One region of the Arthrobacter sp. J156 genome, then DNA from elsewhere that is predicted to be linked to it. Evidence: riboswitches for the same ligand, from Rfam matches in the RefSeq annotation. Region 1 holds a riboswitch; the other holds the start of a gene.
The links. Region 1 has a riboswitch for cyclic di-AMP ahead of AC0QR5_RS16150 (C40 family peptidase). Riboswitches for the same ligand answer to the same signal wherever they lie in the genome.
Positions count from the first base shown of each region.

Region 2: linked by a shared signal. The riboswitch ahead of AC0QR5_RS03720 (C40 family peptidase) and the one ahead of AC0QR5_RS16150 (C40 family peptidase) in region 1 are both predicted to bind cyclic di-AMP.

Region 1 is NZ_CM149650.1:3,489,176-3,494,859, forward strand. It holds gene AC0QR5_RS16145 (M23 family metallopeptidase) at 1-955, shown strand, start outside; cyclic di-AMP (ydaO/yuaA leader) riboswitch at 1,094-1,261, shown strand; gene AC0QR5_RS16150 (C40 family peptidase) at 1,266-2,162, shown strand; gene AC0QR5_RS16155 (HNH endonuclease) at 2,453-2,953, shown strand; gene mobA (molybdenum cofactor guanylyltransferase) at 2,950-3,657, shown strand; gene AC0QR5_RS16165 (DUF6457 domain-containing protein) at 3,689-4,015, shown strand; gene AC0QR5_RS16170 (molybdopterin molybdotransferase MoeA) at 4,012-5,271, shown strand; gene fdhD (formate dehydrogenase accessory sulfurtransferase FdhD) at 5,348-5,684, shown strand, end outside.
Region 2 is NZ_CM149650.1:795,879-801,562, forward strand. It holds gene AC0QR5_RS03715 (gamma-glutamyltransferase) at 1-1,022, opposite strand, end outside; cyclic di-AMP (ydaO/yuaA leader) riboswitch at 1,361-1,514, shown strand; gene AC0QR5_RS03720 (C40 family peptidase) at 1,521-2,366, shown strand; one part of gene AC0QR5_RS03725 (IS3 family transposase) at 2,509-2,793, shown strand; one part of gene AC0QR5_RS03725 (IS3 family transposase) at 2,796-3,701, shown strand; gene AC0QR5_RS03730 (TIGR02391 family protein) at 3,712-4,611, opposite strand; gene AC0QR5_RS03735 (IS256 family transposase) at 5,514-5,684, shown strand, end outside.

The sequences.
Region 1 (5,684 bases):
GACCGAGCAGAAGATCAGCGGACGACGCAGCGCGCTGCGCCCCGTCCCCCCGCCCGCCGAGGAGCCGGCCGGGCCGTACGCCGGCCGCCGCTACGCGGTGGGCATGCGCTATGGCGCGACCCCCGAGCTCGTCGAGCCCACCGGCCCCCAGCCGTCCGCCGCTCCCGTCCCGGCGCCCGTCGCGGCAGCGCTTGCCCCCGCTCCCGCCCCCGTGTCCGCTGCCGTCGGGGATCTCCGAGGCGACCGCCGCCCCGTCTTCCTCGAGGACCGCGCCCCGGCGGCCGCCGGAGAACGCCCCCGGCGCCGCGCCGTCGTCGGACACTCCCTCGCAGCCGTCGCCGCCGTGTCCGGGCTCGCCCTCGCCGCGGTCTACCCGGATTCCGCGGCCGTCCCGGCGCCGGACGAGCGCGTCGCCCACGCCGGCAGCGCCGTCTCCGACGTCAGCGTTCCCGGCAACGACGACTACGAGATCGTCCGCACCAAGCTGACCAGCTCCTTCAGCAAGGACGACCAGCTCGACTACCTCATGTCGGCCTCCGGCGGCGACGTCACGGCCGTGGAGACGGGCGGCATCCTCGCGCAGCCGCTCGACCAGGTGCGTATCACCTCCCGCTTCGGGACGCGCGTGAATCCCGTGACCGGCTACGGCCTCGTGAACCACATCGGGCAGGACTACGGGATCCAGTGCGGAACCCCGGTGAAGGCCTCCGCCGCGGGAACCGTGGTCCAGGCCGGCTGGGCCGGCCACTCGGGCAACCGCGTCCGCATCGACCACGGCAACGGCCTGGAGACGACCTACAACCACAACACGAGCCTGCGGGTGGCGGTGGGCCAGAAGGTCGAGCGCGGCGAGGTCGTCTCGCTCAGCGGAACCACCGGGAACTCGACCGGCTGCCACCTGCATTTCGAGGTCCTCGTGGACGGCACGGCGGTTGATCCCGCGGGCTGGCTGTAGGGGCCGGACGTCCGACGTCACCGGAAAAATATCATTCCGTGACCTGAACGTGACATTGACAAACATTTCATATATCGTTGATCAAGTGCCGGACCGGTCCTAGGTCCGACACCCTCGGGCAGAGTGCCGAACACTGCCACTGACCGAGGTCCGTTCGCAAAGATCGCATGGCAGTGGCGGGGGAACCAACTTACGGGTCCGCAAGGATCCTTGGGGTTAAGCGCCCAGACCGGTTCCACCGGTTGGACGCCGAGTGACTCCCACTCGAATCCGACAGCTCACCTCGCAGGCATTGGGAGAGGTAAACAACGTGTCCAAGCGCCAAGCCCTGGGTCGCCACCGCGCGACTCCTGTTCGCACCAATCCGCTGGAATCCATCTCGAAGGCCGTTGCGTCCAACGCCGGCTCCGTGGGCCGCCAGGCAGCCGTCATCGCTGCCGCTTCCGGCCTGGTCCTGACCCTGGGCGTCCCCGCCCAGGCCACCCCCACCGTCCGCGAGGCCGCAGCGGTTCCCGCCGGCGCACTGTCCGCGGAGACCCTCTCCGCCGAGCGCGTCGCCGTCAAGGCCGTCACCGTTCCCGCGAAGACCGAGGCCAAGTTCGAGGTCAAGCGCGCGGAGATCACCTCCAAGCCGGCCCCCGAGCCCGAGCCCGTCGTCGTGGCCGTGTCCAACACGGTCCAGTCGCAGTCCGGCGAGGCCCGTTACGCCGCCACCACGCGTGCCAACGTGAACTCCGGCGCATCCGCCGCGGCCACCACCCGCAGCACCGCCGCCTCGACGACCACGTCCTCGACCGCCACCACGGCGGCCGCAGCCCCCGCGAAGGCCGAGGCCGCTGCCTCCGCTCCGAGCGCGGGCCTCACCGGCATCGCCGCGACCGCCCGCCAGTACCTCGGCGCCCCCTACGTCTGGGGCGGCTCCACCCCGTCGGGCTGGGACTGCTCCGGCTTCATCAAGTACGTCTACGCCCAGCACGGCATCAACATCGCCCGCGGCACCTCCGCGATCCTCGGCTCCGGCCAGTTCGTGCGCACCAGCAACCCGAAGCCGGGCGACCTGGTGTTCCAGAACGGCGGCGGCCACGCCGGCATCTACTTGGGCAACGGCCAGATCATCGGCGCCCAGAACCCGTCCGTCGGCACGGTCCTGCGTCCGGCGAACAGCCCGTACGGCCCGCTCTACGGCTACTACACGCTGCGCGGCTAACACCCGCCGCTTCCGGACGCGTCGCGTCCGGCCTCTTCCCGCAAGGCCCCTCCGCTCCGGAGGGGCCTTGCGGCGTTCGGGGCCACTGCGCCCGCCCGACCCCGGTGAAATCCCAGTGCGGCCGGCGTGAAGAACCGGCGAATTCACGCCCCGACACGCCCCGGCGCGTGGCCCAGGGCACACCGCCGGCCCCGAGCTCGGTTTACGCTAGGAATCGAAAGCCCCACGCTGAACGCCGCGAGGAACGCTTCACCGGGCCCGCGGCCCTGTCAGGACAACGAGGAACGCTCATGCGAACCCTGGTACTGAACGCTGGATACGAACCGCTCGCGGTAGTCACCTTCCGCAGGGCGCTGCTCTTGGTGCTCACGGGCAAGGCGAGCGTCCTCGCCCAGGACGACGACGACCCCGTGGTGGGGCCCCGCCAGGTGATCGGCCGCCCGTCCGTGATCCTCCTGAACAGGTACATCAACGTCCCCTACCGCGGCGCCGCCTCCGTGAGCCGCCGCGGGGTCCTGCGCCGCGACGGACACGCCTGCGCCTATTGCGGCCGCCACGCCACGACGGTGGACCACGTGCAACCGCGCTCGCGCGGGGGAGCGGACACGTGGGAGAACCTCGTGGCCTGCTGCCTCGCGTGCAACTCGGCCAAGGGCAACCGCACGCTCCGCCAGCTGGGCTGGAAGCTGCGGATCACGCCGCGGGCGCCGCGCGGCGCCCAGTGGTACATCACCGAGCTGGAACGCCCGGCGCCGGCCTGGAGCGAGTTCCTCTCCAGCTCCGCGGCATGAGCTACGGGGCGATCGTCCTGGCCGGCGGCCGGGGGAGCCGGCTCGGCGGCGCCGAGAAGCCTCTCCTGGTCCATGCCGGCCGTACCCTCCTGGAGCACGCCCTCGCGGCGGTCTCCGGAGCGGAGCGCGTGGCGGTCGTCGGGCCGGCCGGACTGAAGGGCGTGGTCTCCGCCTACGTCGAGGAGTCCGGCGTGGACCAGCTCGTGGTCCTGACCCGCGAGCACCCTCCGTACGCGGGACCCGCGGCGGCCGTCGCGGCGGGACTGCGCGCGCTGCAGGAGGCGCCCGGCGTCTACGGCGAGGAGCCCCGCGCCGAGGCCGCTTCCGCGGCCGCCGCCCACGCGGGGATGCCGCCGTTCGTCGTCGTGCTGGCCGCGGACCTCGTGGAGCCGGGCCCCGCCGTCGCCGCGGTCGTGCGCGCCGCCGGGGAGGCGCTGCGCGACGGGCCAGGCGCGGGCGCCGCGTGGGTGCCCGTTGACGCGGGCGGGCGGCTGCAGACCCTGAGCTGCTCGGTCGCGACGGGGGCGCTCGCCGCCGCCGTGGAGGCGGCCGAGGCCTCGGCCGGCGGCCTCGCCGACTCCTCGATGATGCGTCTGCTTGCTAGTCTGCAGTTGGTGCGTCTTCCCCTCGAGGACCTCGTCTTCGACGACGTCGACACGTGGGCGGACGCCGGCCGGGCGGGCATCGGCCGGCCAGGAAGCTAGGAGCGGCGCCGGCCGCGGCAGGAGGACGATCGTGGCTGGACATCCCGAACTTCAGGAGTGGGCGGCGGAGCTGCTCGAGCGCTTCGAGCTCGCCGGCACCGAGATCGACATCGATGCCGTGCTGTCCCTCGCCGGGCTCGCCGCCCACGGGATCGTGCGGCCGGCGGCCCCCGTGACCACCTACATCGCCGGCTTCGCCGCCGGGCTGGCCGCGGGCCACGGCATGGCCTCGGAATCCGGGGCGATGGCCGCCGCCGACCGGCTGGCCCGTGCCGTGCTCGCGGAGCGCGCCTCCCGGGAGGCCGCTCCCGAGGGTGGGGACGCCCCGGGCGGCACCGGCCCGGGCGCCACCGCGTGAGCGGGCACCACGGCGGCCCGGACGGGCACCACGACGGCTCGGACTGGGACGACGCGCGCCGGATCGCGTACGACGCCGGGGCCCGGCTCCGGGAGCGGCTGCCCCCTGCGGAGGAACTCGGGCTCGGATCGGCCGCGGGCCGCGTGCTCGCCCGCGACGTCCGCGCCCTCCACGCGCTGCCGCACTACGCGTCCTCCGCGATGGACGGCTGGGCCGTCGCGGGTGCGGGGCCGTGGCGCGTGCGCCCGACCGCGGGGCCGCGCCACGATGCGGGCGAACCGCTCGCTCCGGGCTGGGCCGCGCCGATCGTCACGGGGGGCGCGCTCCCGGAGGGCACGACGGCGGTGCTGCGCTCCGAGCGCGGGCGGATCGAGGGCGCGGGGCCGGGCGGGACGGCGGGGACCGGCGGATCCGCGGGCGGGCTCCTGGCGGCCACGGAAGACGTCCCCGTGGGCGCCGACATCCGCCCCGCCGCGACCGAGGCCGTCGAGGGCTCGCTGCTCCTGCGCGCCGGGAGCGTGCTGACGCCCGCCGCCGTCGCCGTCGCCGCCCTGGCCGGCCACGACGGGGTGCCCGTCGCCGCGCGGCCGTCCGTGCGCCTCGTGATGACGGGCGGGGAGGTCGAGACGCACGGCCTGCCCGCGCCGGGCCGCGTCCGCGACGCGTTCGGCCCCGTCCTGCCGTCCTGCCTGGCGGCCCTCGGAGCCGGCGGGCTCGAGTCCCTGCGCATCGGGGACGACGCCACCGCCACGCGCCGGGCGATCTCGGGGGGCGGGGACGTGGTCGTCACGACGGGCGGCACGGGACGCTCGGAGGCCGACCACGTGCGCCGCGCCGCGCTCGACGAGGGGGCCGTGCTGCTCGTCGACCAGGTCGCGATGCGCCCGGGGCACCCCGCCCTGCTCGCCCGCTTCCCCGACGGCCGGCTCCTCGCGGCCCTGCCCGGTAACCCGCTCGCGGCCCTCGCGGCCGTGGCGACCCTGCTGGAACCGCTCCTGCGCGCGGCGGGCGGGCGTCCGGCGTCGTACCCCCTGCCGGTGCGCAGCGCCGCGGCCTGGGCCCCGCTCCCGCGCCGACACCGGCTCGTCCCCGCCCGCTGGACCGACGGCCCCGGCAGCGCGCTCGAGGCCGCCGACCACACGGGTCCCGCCATGATGCGCGGCCTCGCCGCCGCCGACGCGTTCCTCGTCCTTCCCCCCGAGGGCGTCCCGGACGGCGGAACGGCCCGCTGCGTCCCGCTGCCCTGGATGCCCTGACGCGGGGGACGCCGGCCGCCTCCCGCGGTGGTAGCGTCGGTCCCAGGGGACGGCGGTCCACGGCAGGGAGGAACCCATGGGACGATTGACGCAACGGCGCAAGGTGGCGCGGATGCTCGTCGACGCGCCGTCGCGGACGCGCGAGGAGACGCTCGCCGCGGAGGAGCCCCTCGAGATCAGGATCGGTTCCCGGCCCTTCAGCGTCACGATGCGCACACCCGGCGACGACTTCGACCTCGTGGCCGGCTTCCTCGTCGGCGAGGGGGTCATCGCCTCCACGGACGAGCTCGGGAGCCTGCGCTTCTGCGCCGGGGAGGACGAGGACGGGCGGCAGACGTTCAACGTCGTCGAGGCCCGGCTCGGTCCCGGAGCCGTCGCCCCCGAGCCCTCGCTCGAACGCCACGTCTACACCA
Region 2 (5,684 bases), 930 kb from region 1:
TCGATGGGGACATCGACGAAGCGGGGGTCGCCAAAGTAGCGGCTCACGCTTCTGTCGGCCACGGACCATGCCTTGGTGAGACGGTCGACGTACCGGGCCGAACCCGGAGCGTTGTCTTCAATGCCCTGGGCTTCGGCGACCTGGAGCATCTGGATCAACGCGGCGCCGGGCAGCGCGGGGGCGGCCGAGACGACGTCGTAGTCGCCGAACTCGCCACGGGCCGGTTCGCGCTTGTCGGTCTTGTAGGCGGCCAGGGAACGGGCGTCGATGCCCTCGACCGCGGTCAGCTCGTCCACGAGGCTGCCGGTGTAGAAGGCCTCCGAGCCCTCGTTCGCCAGGGTCTTCATGGTCTTGGCCAGCTCCTTCTGGACCAGCTCATCCCCCTCGCCCAGAAGCGAGCTCCCTCCGGAAGCCTTGAACTGGGGCAGGCCTCCCAGCGCCCTGGGCCCGGCATCGCTTTTCATGCGCAGGGCCAGGAACTCGGAGATGGGGAACCCGTCCTCGGCCAGGTCGATGGCAGGTTCGAGCAGTTGCTCCCACTCGAGCTGGCCGTGCTCTTCGTGGATGGTGGCCAGTCCCGCCACGAATCCGGGAATCCCCGTCCCGGATTCCGGGATCACCCCGTTCTGGGCGACGACTTCGCGGTAGTCATATGCCACCGGATCGGCACCGGATTCCGCAAGCACCGCCGACCCACCACCACCGATGCCCGAAGCGAACGGCTCGACCACGGCGACGGCGAAGGCCGTGGCAATGGCCGCATCCGCCGCGTTGCCGCCCTGCTCCAGGATCTCCATGCCCGCCTCCACGGCGGCCGGATGCGCTGCCGCGACGGCATGCTCGTTCAGCAGCGCCCCCGCATTCGGTGTATCCGCAGACCGGGTGGACGGGCTCGGAGAAGCCGGCGGCGCCGGCGTTCCCGCCGCCTCCGAGCTTTCCCCTTCTTGCGTCCCCGTGCACGCGGTCAGCATCAACACCACGGCAGCAAGGCCGGCCGCCGTCTTTTTTCCCATGGTCTTCATACTGTCCTCTGAACGGTTTGCTAGGCGCCGTGGAAGGCCTGCGAGGGCCCTTCCGATCGCCGCTTCCGGGGGCGGGACCACCGGCGTCCCCACCCGAACCCGGATCACGGCTAACATAACGATAACGTCACAACACGCCAGCCGTGCTCATCCTTTCCCGCTAGTCGGTTCCCCGTGAGCATCGGATGCCCGTTGGACCGTAATCAAAATTTGTCTCTTTTCGTGATCCGATTGTGACTTTAGGGGTTGTTTCAGGCAGGTTGGACGGCAGGCCAATCCTCCGTACGGTTCGGCCTGTTCGAGCGGACTGCCGAACACTGCCACCGCCCGGGGTCCCTTTGCATCAGCCGCCGGGCAGTGGCGGGGGAACCACATTTCGGGTCCGTACGGATCCTTGGGGTTAAGTGCCTTGAACCGGCTTTCCGGGACGAGGCACCGGGTGACTCCCACCCGCATCCGACAGCTCACCCCGCAGGCATTGGGAGAGGTCCAATCACCGTGTCCAGCCACAAAGTCCGTGGTCGCCGCCGCGCGACGCCCGTCCGCACCAACCCGCTCGAGATCATCTCGAAGGCCGTCGCTTCCAACGCCGGCTCCGTTGGCCGTCAGGCCGCCGTCGTCGCCGCCGCTTCCGGCCTGGTGCTGACCCTGGGCGTTCCCGCCCAGGCCAACCAGTCCGTCGGGGAAGCCGCCGCGCCGGCCGACAGCCTGACCGCCGAGCGCGTCGCGGTCCAGGCCGTGGCCGTCCCCGCCACCGCCGCCAAGAAGTTCGAAATCGACCGCGTCGCCCTGAAATCCACTCCGGCCCCGAAGCCGGTTGTCGCCGCCGTCGCCGCTACCGTCTCCACCTCCACCTCCACCTCCACCTCCGCGGACGATGCGCGCGGGGCCGCCATGACCAGCGCCACCCGCGCCGGGCAGGCCACCACCGCGGCAAAGCCCGCGGCCGTGAAGGAAAAGGCGGCCACGCCCACCCTCACCGCCAGCACGGCCCTGGGCAGCCGCATTGCCAGCATGGCACTGGGCTTCAAGGGCACTCCCTATGTGTGGGGCGGCAGCAGCCCCTCGGGCTGGGACTGCTCCGGCTTTGTCCAGTACATCTACGGTAAGGCCGGCATCAGCCTGCCCCACAACACCACCGCGATCCGCACCAGCGGCAAGTTCGTGCAAACCTCCACCCCCAAGCTCGGGGACCTGGTGTACCAGAACGGCGGAGGCCACGTGGGCATCTACATCGGCGACGGCAAGATCATCGGCGCCCAGAACCCCTCGGTCGGAACCGTCATCCGCGAGGCCGACAGCCCGTACGGTCCGCTGATGGCCTACTACACCCTGAAGAAGTAGCACGCCGGCCTCGGCCGGCCCACACAGACGTGCCTTGAAGGAAGCGAACGTCCTTCAAGACGCATAAAAAAGGGGGACTGCTGCATGAGTAGGTGACATCTGATCTGGCCTGCCCGCGGGGTGGGTCTGGAAGGATGTTGCTGTGCCCAAGCCCTACCCGTCCGAGTTCCGTGACGACGTTGTGCGCGTCGCGAGGAACCGTGAGCCCGGAGTGACGATCGAGCACATCGCGAAAGACTTCGGGGTCCACCCGATGACGTTGCAGAAGTGGCTGCGTCGCGCCGACATCGACGCAGGTGCGAAGCCCGGCCAGTCCCGGACCGAGGCGGCGGAGATCCGCGAGCTGAAGAAGCGGAACCGGTTGCTCGAGCAGGAGAACGAGGTCCTCCGGCGGGCGGCGGCGTATCTGTCGCAGGCGAATCTGCCGGGAAAGGGTTCTACCCGCTCGTGACAGAGCCCGCCGAAACAGGGATCCCTGTGACGGCGACGTGCCGGGTGCTCAAGCTCTCCCGCCAGCCCTACTACCGATGGCTGGCCGGCCCCATCACCGATAGCGAGGTCGTGGAGGCGTATCGCGCGAACGCGCTGTTCGACGCGCACAAGGATGACCCCGAGTTCGGGCACCGGCTCCTCGCCGACGAGGCCCGTGACGCGGGTGAGGCGATGTCTGACCGGACCGCGTGGCGGATCGCCTCCGCAAACGGCTGGTGGTCCGCGTTCGGGAAGAAGCGGGGACGTGACGGCAAGAAGCCGGGCCCGCCGGTCCACGACGACCTGTGCGCGGTCGTCGACGAGGACGGCCGGACCCGGCACGTGTTCGCCGCCGAAGCCCCGAACCAGCTCTGGCTCGTGGACATCACGGAGCACCGGACCGCGGAAGGCAAGCTCTACTGTTGCGCCATCAAGGACGCGTGCTCAGGCCGGATCGTGGGGTACTCGATCGACTCGAGGATGAAGTCCCGCCTGGCCGTTCAGGCGCTCGAGAATGCTGTCGCGATGCGCGGCGACGTCGCCGGCTGCATCGTGCACAGCGACAGGGGCAGTCAATTTCGGAGCAGGAAGTTCCTGCGCGCTCTTGCCCTTCACCGCATGGTCGGGAGCATGGGCAGAGTCGGATCGAGCGGGGACAACGCCGCCATGGAAAGCTTCTTCGCGCTGCTCCAGAAGAACGTCCTCGACCGCCGCTCCTGGACCACTCGCGAGCAGCTGCGCATCGCGATCGTCACCTGGATCGAGCGGAGCTATCACCGGCGACGCCGTCAGGCACGCCTGGGTCGTTTGACGCCCATCGAGTTCGAGACCATCATGAACACGACCGTCGCACTGGCGGCGTGACTAGAACCTGTCACCTAACCGTGCAGCAGTCCCGTTCGCCTGCGGGCTGTGACAACAACTGCATGGTGTCAGGGTCTGGCGCGCCATCGACGGACACGACGAGACACCGGTCTACGAACTTGGCGAGAACGCTCAGAGTCGCTAGCTGTTCAAGGCCGTCTTGCTTGGTGAAGTCCACTGCGACATGCGTCGCCGGGTTTCGGATCACCATGTTGACACCGGGGGCGAAGCTCAGTAGACCGGCCTGCATCGTCTTGACGTCCTGGTCGTCCGAGTCACCGGGCCAGCGTAGACGGGGCTTACCCTCTTGGGGGTCGGCTTGAGCGAACGCCTGCTGCCACAGAGAAGTGTCGCTCGCGTTGTTCCGACCCGTGAGCTGCTTCATCTGGCCGCTGACGGCTTCCGCAGCGGCCGCAACTGCTTGACGGAGGTGGCCGTCGTTCCAGAGACGCTGGGCCGAGGCCCACACCAGAGGGTGCAGGACCGACGGCTCGATCGTTGGCGACGAGAGCGCCTTTGCCTTCGCCTTGAGACCCTCCAGCCGGCCTGCGGCCTGGAGGCAGCAACCTCGGACAACAGGGGCGTCGAGCAGGGGCTTCGGCTCGAGCATCCGCTGCCAGTTCACAAAGGGGTCCAGCACCCCTGCCCCCTGGACTGCGAGTCGGATGTCCGTGACGCTGCTGAGATCCATGAGCGCGCCGACAAGGCGGTTCAGCTTATCAGTGATAACTCTGACACGCGCCTTGTCAGCACCATCCTTCAGCAGGACAGCAGGGGCCACCCCCATCGCCATAGCCCCGAACCCGGAGTTCTCGACATGGTGCGTCATGAACTCCTCGAACGTCCTCAAAAAGTCATCGAGGTGCTCCGCAAGGAAGTCCAAGTACTCGCTGTTCGTCCGGACGTCCATCTCTCCCCCCCATTCAGCTGCGGTGTTCGCACACAAATTCGTTAATCACCGCGGGTCGGTTACCTGTCACAAGCCTGTCGAACGTGCGTCAACTCTCACGAACTTGTAACCCTGCGTGCCGCCCTGAAGCACGCCTTGGTTGTGAAGGTCGAGTAAACGAACCGGAACGCGCCGCCGGTAGATCCGATTCCGCTCATCCTGGACCGGCAGGCAGCGAGAATTCCGGTTTTCCACATAAACCAAGGCCCCGCTACTAACAGCCAGCCGCTGATGCTGCACAAGACCTGCGCCCGGCTACGAAGACATCATTTTGCTCGGTGCGGAACGCGTCTTGGTCATCTAGGATTGCCGGTCTAGTCGAAAGCTTCCAACCATCTTGGTCGTTTCTTCCAACTAGACCGGCACCTCACACCAATTCCCACGGTGGATGACGTCCCACGGCTAGTCACGACTAAGTCGCGAGTGCATTTTCTAAAGTCGCGCAAACTCTGCAAAAGTCGCAACGAGACGTTCAAGTCACACGGCGTCGCGCCAACTGTCCTGTCACTTATGCCAAGCCGGTTGTCATCGGCCAACTAACTTGTCACTTATGCCAACTAATTTGGCAACTCACATGTGAGATGTCAGCGTGGTTGGCAGATTGACAGGCTTTTGTCCCTTGGAAATTGGCGGTTGTGTCGGATACGCCGATGCTCGAATCTGACAATCAACTTGGCATCTTTCTTTCCGCCGGCGGATGGGAGGCCGCTCGCCTATCACGGGGACAGCCCGTGCATCCACCAGTTGAGTCCCGCATAGTGGTGTAGCGCGGTCGTCGAGTTCGTCCCTGGTGTGGACGTGGACGCGGCCACCGCGTGATCCTTCGAGTGATCTCTCACAACCGACTCGAAGAAGGACACACGATGACCGCTCCACACATTGTCGACCCTGCTGGGCTGCTTGGCGAAGCCCTCGCCGAGGCCAGCCCCGATCTGATGCGTTCGCTGCTGCAGACGATGATTAACGCCCTGCTCTCGGCCGACGCCGACGCCGTGGTCGGCGCCGAGTACGGCCGGCCCGGCCCGGACCGGACG